3 regions of the Vreelandella neptunia genome follow, and region 3 is predicted to be linked to each of the others. Evidence: predicted binding sites of a transcription regulator. Region 3 holds the regulator's gene; each other region holds the start of a gene.
The links. The regulator sigma-54, encoded in region 3, starts transcription at its own class of promoters, with help from an activator protein. The targets are predictions, from matches to a motif close to TGGCACNNNNNTTGCTNT.

Region 1: a site for sigma-54 is predicted at 1,237-1,254, ahead of SR894_RS20555 (urease accessory protein UreD). Genes of this name have one in related genera too.
Region 2: a site for sigma-54 is predicted at 1,507-1,524, ahead of glnA (glutamate--ammonia ligase). Genes of this name have one in related genera too.

Annotation. Positions count from the first base shown of each region.
Region 1 is NZ_CP140255.1:4,456,311-4,459,590, reverse strand. It holds gene SR894_RS20560 (diguanylate cyclase) at 1-1,068, shown strand, start outside; gene SR894_RS20555 (urease accessory protein UreD) at 1,296-2,180, shown strand; gene SR894_RS20550 (urease subunit gamma) at 2,218-2,520, shown strand; gene SR894_RS20545 (urease subunit beta) at 2,545-2,865, shown strand; gene ureC (urease subunit alpha) at 2,862-3,280, shown strand, end outside.
Region 2 is NZ_CP140255.1:156,522-159,801, forward strand. It holds gene SR894_RS00825 (acyltransferase family protein) at 1-526, shown strand, start outside; gene SR894_RS00830 (hypothetical protein) at 589-1,212, opposite strand; gene glnA (glutamate--ammonia ligase) at 1,746-3,152, shown strand; gene SR894_RS00840 (DUF4124 domain-containing protein) at 3,275-3,280, shown strand, end outside.
Region 3 is NZ_CP140255.1:1,605,456-1,608,735, reverse strand. It holds gene lptB (LPS export ABC transporter ATP-binding protein) at 1-311, shown strand, start outside; gene SR894_RS07315 (RNA polymerase factor sigma-54) at 441-1,856, shown strand; gene hpf (ribosome hibernation-promoting factor, HPF/YfiA family) at 1,954-2,262, shown strand; gene SR894_RS07305 (PTS sugar transporter subunit IIA) at 2,267-2,737, shown strand; gene rapZ (RNase adapter RapZ) at 2,820-3,280, shown strand, end outside.

The sequences.
Region 1 (3,280 bases), 2.1 Mb from region 3:
CATGCCCGTATCGATATACCGGTCAACCTGGTGCTAAGCGGAGCACGGCAGCTTAAGCAGGCGTTTTATGAGCAGATCAACGCCACGTTCAAAAGCCCGCTATCGCCTGGGGATGCGTCGGTGTACGTCTCCGACCATATCGATATGGCCATGGAAATCATGAGCCACGCCTACTCGGTGGCCAGTGACCGTAATGCGCGCACTGAAGAAGCGTACAAGCTGTTTTCACTCACCCAGAACATTGGCGACGAGCGTGAACGCCAGCGTTCGGCGCTGCTGAACTGGGAAAACGCACTGATGTTTGCCGTCGCCGCCCAGCAGGATATCGCCACGCTGCCGCGGTTATCGAATTCCGATTTTGGGCTGTGGTACTTACATAAAGCTTGCCATGCGTTTGAGGGCGCGCCGGAAATTGCCACTATCTCACGTCATATAAAGCAAGTGGATTGTGAATGGCTGGAAGTGCTGCTTCATGAAGATCCTAGCCAGCGGCTGAAAGCACTCGGCGAGATTCGTGACGCTGCCCGTACGGTGTTGATGCTACTCGACGATGTGTTGCAGCGCGCCTCAGGTTTGGACGCAGGACGCGACAGCTTGACCCGGTTACTCAACCGCAAGTTTTTGTCAGTGGTGCTTAGCCGCGAAATAGACATTGCCCGCCACTCGGAGCACTGCTTTGCGCTGTTGATGGTCGATATCGATCACTTCAAATCGATCAACGATACCCATGGGCATGACGCTGGCGACAACGTACTGCAGCAGGTGGCAAGCATCCTTGATCGCTCCACCCGTGGGGGAGATTACGTGTTTCGCATGGGTGGCGAGGAGTTTTTGATTGTACTGGTCAATACTGACCACGACGGCAGCCGGTTATTTGCTGAGCGTTTGCGCCAATCGGTGGCTAAGGAGCCGATGCTCGCCGGTGCCGATACGCTGCTTAACGTGACGGTTAGCGTGGGTGTAACGCTTCACGATGGCCATCCGGACTATCACCACTCCCTGCAGCGGGCTGATCAAGCCCTTTATGAAGCTAAGCGCGGTGGGCGTGACCGGGTCGTTGTGCAGTAATGGTGTGAAGAGTGAGTGCAGGCTGAGCGCTAAAACAGCAGCGAATGCATTTATTTGGTGCATTAAAGGTCTGTTTTCGCGCCGTTTTGGTGCGCGCGGGTGCGTAGCACTGCCAGTCATCGCCTTTCATCCATACCATTGACCGCACAGTAGGGCTTTTCACCATTTTGGCGCATTAATTGCTTCTATAAGTTAAAGGCTTAGTGAAAAGGAAGCGATAGCAACCCATGATCCTGTGCGAACTCGCCAAACCACACATTGCCTCCGGCCACCGCTTCGATGCAGGCCGCCACTGGGCGGCTTCGTTAGCGCTCACCTTTGCCCATCGCGACGGCGCCACTCGCATGGTGCAGGCGCGCCATCAGGGGCCGCTGCGGGTGCAGCGCCCTTTCTATCCCGAAGGGCGTAGTGAGGCTTGCCATGTTTATGTGCTTCACCCGCCTGGCGGATTAGTCAGCGGCGATGCGCTTACCATTAGTGCTCATGTAGAGAGCGGTGCCCATGCGCTCCTGACGACCCCGGCCGCCAATAAACTCTATAAAGCCGACAGCCAGGGCGTGGCCTGGACGCAGCACACCCGGTTGAGCGTTGAAGATGACGCGACACTTGAATGGCTACCTCAGGAGACCATCGCCTTTGATGGCTCCAAGGGCGAGCAGCGCACCCAAATTGATCTTCACGGCAGCGCTCGCTGCCTGGGCTGGGAAGTGATGGCGCTAGGCCGCCCCGCTAGCGACTTACCCTATGTTTCCGGGCGCATTGAGCAGCACTTCCGCTTAACCCTGGATGGCAAGCCGTTGTGGCTAGAGCGCCAGCCGCTAGACCCACTACACCCACGCTTTGCCGGGCGCTGGGGTCAGGGCGGTGCCACGGTGCAGGCCACGCTCTGGGCGGTGGGGATTGCCGACGCGCCTGCGGCCATTGAAGCCTTGCGTGAAGCGCTGCCGGATAACCCGCACTGGGCTGTTACCGTCCGCCACGGTGTTCTGCTGCTGCGCTATTTGGGCAACTCGCGCAACGAAGCCTGGGCGTTATGCGAACAGGCCTGGCAACTGCTGCGCCCCCGGTGGATCGAGCGTGAAGCGCATACACCACGAATTTGGCTAACCTAATTGGCATCACTGCGATGCCCTGCTGGAGACACGTTCCATGGAATTAACCCCGAGAGACAAAGACAAACTGCTGCTGTTCTCCGCCGCCCAACTGGCGGAGCGCCGCAAGGCGCGTGGTTTAAAGCTCAGCTACCCGGAAGCGGTGGCGCTGATCAGCTTCGAGATTATGGAAGGCGCCCGGGATGGCCGCAGCGTGGCGGACTTAATGAGCTATGGCCGCGAGATCCTTAGCCGTGAGGATGTGATGGACGGCGTCGCCGAGATGGTCGACGAAGTGCAGGTGGAAGCCACTTTCCCCGACGGCACCAAGCTGGTCACTGTCCATACGCCTATTGTTTGAGGGGCGATTGAAAGGAGCAACCAAATGATTCCCGGTGAGTACAAGTTAAAAGAAGGTGAAATCGAGCTGTGCGCGGGGCGTGAGCGGATTAGCGTCGAGGTGGCCAATACCGGCGACCGTCCGATCCAGATCGGCTCCCACTACCACTTCGCCGAAGCCAACCCGGCGCTGGTGTTTGATCGCGACAAAACCCGAGGCTTTCGCCTGGACGTGGCCGCAGGCACGGCAATTCGCTTTGAGCCCGGCCAGACCCGCGAAGTCACGCTGATTCCCTATGTGGGCAAGCGGGAAATTTACGGCTTCCGTGGCGATGTTATGGGTGCGCTCGATGGAGGTAAACAATGAAACCGGTTAACAAGATCAGTCGGCAAGCCTACGCCGATATGTACGGCCCCACGGTGGGCGACCGTGTGCGCCTGGGCGATACCGAGCTTTGGATTGAAGTCGAAAAAGACGCTACCCACTATGGCGATGAAGTAAAATTCGGCGGCGGCAAGGTCATCCGCGACGGCATGGGTCAAAGTCAGCGCGCTGACGACACGGTCATGGATACCGTGATTACCAACGCACTGATTCTAGACTGGTGGGGTATCGTCAAAGCCGACGTGGGCATTCAAAACGGCCGCATCGCCGCGATTGGCAAGGCGGGCAATCCTGACGTACAGCCTGATGTTGAAATCGTCATTGGCCCCGGCACCGAAATCATCTCCGGCGAAGGCAAGATCCTGACCGCGGGCGGTATCGATTCCCATATTCACTT
Region 2 (3,280 bases), 1.4 Mb from region 3:
TGACGTTGACCTGCCCGGCTATCTGCTGTGGATTGCCCCGCTGGGGTGGATCTACGTGTTTTTCCTGGCGCTGGTGTTGGTGCGCTATTACCCGTTAGCCCCTGAAGGCTTGTTACTAGAGCAGCCTACCTGGATGCAGCAAATGGCCCGCCCGCTATGGCTGGGGCTGTTAGTGGTGCTGATTGTCGCCGCCACCTTTGCTGGCTGGCTAGCGTTCTCTTCCAAAGAGGTATGGGTAATCCCGTTCTTTGTGTTGTTTACGCTCTGCGCTATGCGTTACTTGGCCGGGCGGCCTGCGCCTTTGTGGGTGCGTCACGTCAATGCCTATTCGTTCGGTATTTACTTGGCTCACCCCATGTTCTTTGTGCTCACCGATCTGGTGGTCGAGCCGTTATCGTTACCCGTTGGCATATATGCGCTATTGCTTATGGTGGTTGGTGTCGTTGGTTCAGTGGGGCTGAATAAACTGGCCAATACCACCACGCTCGGTGCGATGCTGTTCGGCAAGCGGTTGAAGGTAAGTTAGCAAGGGTAGGTCAGTAAGGAGTAGCCAGTAAAAAATGTTAGAGGAGAGCGGCAGAAAGCGTATCAGGGCGGTGTCGTGAAAGCCGCATCGGATGCGTTAGGCTGCACGGAGGGGGCTGGCTCCTCCGCTTGGCTCAGTAGGTGTCCGCTGTAGGTTTTCAAACGAGTGGGGCAGGTGTGTAAACGCTGCAGAAAATCGTCTATCGCGCTGTCATCGTCCAGCTCAGGGTCAAACCCACCCAAGCGTTCAAGCCAGGCGCGCCTAACGGCAATGTAGGGCGGGAATATCAAGGCGCTGGCCATCAAGCGCCGCAGGATACGCTCCGGCAGCGATGGCTGGGGAAGGCCGATAATCAAGGCGTCAAGGGTGTAGGTGTTGAGCTGGGGATAAAGCGCACCCCATAGGTCGGCTGGCAGCGGTTTTTTCTGCAGCGCGATGATGAGCCACTCCGCTTGGCTGGAAGACGCGGCTTTATTGAGGCGAGCTCCCAGAGGCCGCGCTGGCGTAATCAGCGAGTGAGTGTGGTAACGCTGCTCAATAGCACTCAGGCGCTCTTGGGCTTGAGTGGCCGTCACCAAAATGGGCAGCAAGTGGTCGGCAACACCGGATTTACGTATGGATTTTAAGTGGCGTGGCAACATCTCACCCGTCACCATGGCATCAACGATAAAGCAGACCGATCCCATTTGCCGACTCCGATTGTGAGCAAACCTATCAAATTGTAATTTATTGTAGTATCCGGTTTATTTGGGTAGCAAGTAAAAAAGCTTGCGAGCTAAAAATGAGAGCCCAGTATTCTCTATGCACCATAAGTGAGCGCGAGAAACTATTTTTGTTCTATTTTGGTGCGTTATGGGGTTTTTACACGACTGTGAAAGCTCTGTTTCGCCGGTATGCGTCATCAAGTAGCATTGGAGTCCATTTTTTAATGTTTATAAAACAAATAGTTGTTGTTTTTTCATGCCATATTGGTGCAGTGTTGGCATGCTCTCTGCATTGTATTTGCAAGCGGCTAGCGGGCCGTAGGCATATGCCTTACGGCGTGCTAAAACGATAGCCGGTCTGAAATGCTCGCTGAGCGATTTGTGAATCAATGTCAGACAAACGTTGAGCGAACAAGAATGACAAACGTGCGGTTAAGCACGTATTTTGTCGAACAACACTTTTATCGGTAGCTTACTGTCGTTAGCTTTAAGCCACGCTCATACCGGAGGACACTATGTCAGCCAAGACTCTCGCGCTAATTGAAGAACACGATGTTAAATGGGTAGACCTGCGTTTCACCGACACTCGCGGTAAAGAGCAGCACGTGACCGTGCCTGCGCGAGATGTGAATGAAGAATTCTTCGAAAATGGCCAAATGTTCGATGGCTCTTCTATTGAAGGTTGGAAGGGCATTAACGAATCCGACATGATTCTGCGTCCGGAAGATGGCACGGGTTACCTCGACCCCTTCACCGAAGATGCCACGCTGGTACTGCGCTGTGACATCATCGAGCCGGCCACTATGCAAGGCTATGATCGTGACCCGCGCTCTATCGCTAAGCGTGCAGAAGCTTACCTGCAGTCAACTGGCCTGGGCGACACCGCGTTCTTCGGTCCTGAGCCTGAATTCTTTATCTTTGACGAAGTGCATTGGAAGTCTGATATCCAGGGTTCCATGTACAAAATCACTTCCGAGGAAGGTGCTTGGGCAACTGATAGTCAAGTAGAAGGCGGCAACCTGGGTCACCGCCCGCGCGTTAAAGGCGGCTACTTCCCGGTTCCTCCGGTCGACAGCTTCCACGATATTCGTGGTGCAATGTGTAACACCCTGGAAGCGATTGGTCAGACCGTCGAGGTGCACCACCACGAGGTTTCCAACGCAGGCCAGAACGAAATCGGCGTTAGATTCAACACGCTGGTGAAGAAAGCTGACGAAGTTCAGGAAATGAAGTACGTGATCCACAACGTGGCGCATGCTTACGGCAAAACGGCCACCTTTATGCCGAAGCCGCTGGTCGGTGATAACGGTTCGGGCATGCACGTACACCAGTCGTTCTGGAAAGATGGCAACAACCAGTTCGCCGGTGACGAGTACGCTGGCCTGTCTGAAATGGCGCTTTTCTACATCGGCGGCATCATCAAGCACGCCCGTGCCCTGAACGCCTTTACTAACGCTTCTACCAACTCGTACAAGCGTCTGGTGCCTGGCTTCGAAGCGCCGGTCATGCTGGCCTACAGTGCCCGTAACCGTTCTGCTTCAATCCGTATTCCTTACACCGCTAGCCCGAAAGGCAAGCGTGTTGAAGCGCGCTTCCCTGATCCGACTGCCAACCCCTACCTGGCGTTCTCTGCCATGTTGATGGCGGGTATCGACGGTATCAAGAACAAGATCCACCCTGGCGATGCCATGGACAAAAACCTGTACGACCTGCCGCCAGAAGAAGGCAAGTCAGTACCGACTGTGGCGCACAGCCTGGATCAAGCACTGGAAGCCCTCGACGCTGACCGTGCGTTCTTGACCGAAGGCGGCGTGTTTACTGACGAAATGATCGATGCCTACATCGAACTCAAGATGGAAGAAGTGGAGCGTATTCGTATGACCACTCACCCCATCGAGTTTGATATGTACTACAGCTGTTAATCAGCGTTACTCGCCCCTGGCTGTTACTATCAGCCAGGCGGTGGTAACAATGATTGCTAAGAGAACCCCGCTACGGCGGGGTTTTTTGTTATTAGGGGCTTAGAAGCGTGGCAAGGAGAGCTATGAGC
Region 3 (3,280 bases):
CAGGGGGCGAGCGCCGGCGTGTAGAAATCGCCCGTTCGCTAGCCACAGAGCCCGCTTTTATTCTGCTTGATGAGCCTTTTGCGGGCGTTGACCCCATCTCGGTAGGTGATATTAAAAGCATTATTCGTGCGCTTAAACAGCGCCATATCGGCGTGCTGATTACTGATCACAACGTGCGTGAAACCCTGGATATTTGCGATATCGCCTATATCGTCGGCGATGGGCAAATCATCGCCAGTGGCTCGCCGGCTTCGATTCTCACCAATCAAAAAGTAAGGGACGTGTATTTGGGCGCCGATTTTCGTCTGTAACAGTTTCGCCTTCATCGCCCCTAAATAGCGCTTTAAAACAACTTTACTACCAATGGCATGCTTATTGCACTTGCGCCAAGCACTCACTCGCACTAGGGTGGAGCATTCTGATTAACGAGTGGTTCTCAGATGGTCATGAAAGCTTCTCTCCAACTGCGTATCGGCACACAGCTGACCATGACGCCCCAGTTGCAGCAGGCCATTGCGCTGCTGCAACTCTCTACGCTGGATCTTCGTCAAGAAATTCAGCAGGCACTTGATGCCAATCCCATGCTGGAGCAGGAAGATGAATTTAGTGAGCAGGCTGTCAGCGAGCCTAAGGAAGAAGAGTGGTCAGAGAGCATCCCTACTGAGCTCTCGGTAGATAGCGACTGGTCAGATACCTATCAAGATATGGGCAGTCAGGGGGGTAGCAGCAGCGAAGGCCCTGATTTTGAGCGTCAGGCAGCAGGGCAAAGCCTGCATGGCCACCTGCTATGGCAGCTTGCCATGACCGATTTTAGCGCCCGCGAGCAGCTTGTCGCGGAGAGTTTAATCGACGCGCTCGACGCTAACGGCTACCTAACCCAACCGCTCAACGACATCCGTGAAGGCCTGCGCGCCCAGGGCATTGACGGGCTTAGTCAACGCGAAGTGGAAACCATTCTGCTCAAGCTCCAGCAGTTTGAGCCGACCGGCATCTTTGCCCGGGATCTGCGTGAATGCTTGATGCTGCAGCTCGCCGCCCTCCCCGATGATACGCCACTGCTGGTTCCCGCTCGCCGTTTAGTGCGGCAGTTTCTCGAAGCGCTTGGTAAAGACGATATGCGCCTGCTGAAGCGCCGCCTAGGGCTCGACGACGAACAGTTGACCGACGTCATCCTACTGATTCGCAGCCTAGACCCACGGCCAGGCAGCGCTTACGGCGACACCGACGATAGCTATGTTACCCCCGACCTAGTCGTGCGCCACGATAACGAAGGCTGGCACTTAGAACTCAACCCAGAAGCCCTGCCAAGGCTGCGCATTCAGCCGGACTACGCCAGCTTGATTAAGCGAGCGGACAAGAGCCAGGACAATCAGTTTCTCAAAGAACACCTCCAGGAAGCGCGCTGGCTGATCAAAAGCCTCTCTAGCCGAAACGATACGCTGCTGCGTGTGGGTCGCGAAATCATTACCCGCCAGATTGGCTTTTTGGAGCACGGTGAAGAAGCCATGAAGCCATTGATACTGGCCGATATTGCCGAAGCCGTCGAGATGCACGAGTCGACTATTTCACGGGTAACGACGCAAAAATATATCCATACACCTCGAGGCGTGTTTGAACTCAAATACTTTTTCTCAAGCCAGGTGAGCGGTCAAGATGGCGATAGCCATTCCAGCACTGCCATCCGGGCACGTCTCAAGAAACTGATTCAAGAGGAGCCGCCCGGCAAGCCGCTTTCAGATAGTCGCTTAGTGACGCTGTTAGGCGAGGGAGGGATTCAAGTGGCGCGTCGTACGGTGGCGAAATACCGTGAAGCCATGGGCATTCCCTCATCTAGTGAACGGCGCCGTTTGCGCTAACTTCGCTAACGTTTCAGGGAAACTCTCGACAAGGGCTTTGCAACGCGGCAAAAAGGGTTACAATCGAAGTACAGTCCGATGGATAAGGAGCACGTCAATGCAAGTAAATATCACTGGTCATCACGTAGAACTGACTGACGCCTTGCGTGACTATGTCAACGAAAAGCTTGAGCGTGTAGAGCGCCATTACGACAATATAACTACGGTGCAAGTCACCTTATCAGTGGAGAAAGAGCGCCAGCAGGCCGCCTGTACGCTGCACGCAGCAGGTGCTGACTTACATGCGGAAGCCCTAGACAGTGATATGTACGCCGCTATCGACGCGCTAGCGGATAAAATCGACCGTCAACTCGTTAAACACAAGGAAAAAGCACAAGCTCGCGCCCAAGGCGCTGGTGTGCGTTAATTCAATGACGTTGGAAACCATACTCCCCCCGGAACGTGTTCTGTATGACGTACCCGGGGGTAGCAAAAAAAGGGTGCTGGAGTTTTACAGCACCTTTATTGCCCAAAATATCCCCAGCCTGGACAGCCAAGAAGTGTTTAGCCGTTTAATCGGCCGCGAGCGCTTAGGTAGTACGGGTATTGGTAACGGCGTGGCTATTCCCCATGCGCGGAGCCCCCACTGCACCGCCCCTATCGCCGGGTTTTTAAAGCTGGCTGAAGCAATCGATTTCGATGCTATCGACGGCGATCCGGTAGATCTGGTATTTGTCCTGTTGGTACCCGAAGAGGCAGATGACACGCATCTCTCACTACTGGGGCAGGTAGCGACCATCATGAATGATGCGGACACGCGCCAGCAGCTGCGTAAAGCAGCCAGCCAGCGCGAACTGCTCGAGCTGATTACCGCTAAAATTCGCGAGCAATCAGCGACCTAAGGGTCTGAAAGCCTGTTCAGGGCACAGCAGATTATTCGCTCACCACCCTCAACGCAGCTTGATCAAAGCAAAGAGAGACTCTATGCAACTGGTGATCATTAGCGGCCGCTCCGGGTCAGGTAAATCTATCGCCTTGCAAGCGCTGGAAGATCTTGGCTACTACGCGATTGACAACCTCCCCGCTATGCTGCTGGGATCATTGGTGGATGAACTGCGTGACCAGGGCGATCGCACCCATCTGGCGGTCAGTATTGATGCCCGCAATTTGCCGGGAGCGCTGGAGCGCCTACCCTCTTTGTTAGAGGAGTTGCGTCAGCGTAAAATCGACTTTCAAGTGATTTACCTAACTACCGACGCACGCATACTGCTTGAGCGCTACTCTGCTACTCGGCGACGCCATCCGCTGACCCGCGATAGCGAGATGACCCTGGAAGAGGCGATCAATAAAGAGGAGGAAACGCTGGAGGATATTCGCGACCTGGCCGACCTTTTGATCGATACATCACGGTTATCGGTGCACGATTTACGTCGCCGTATTACCGA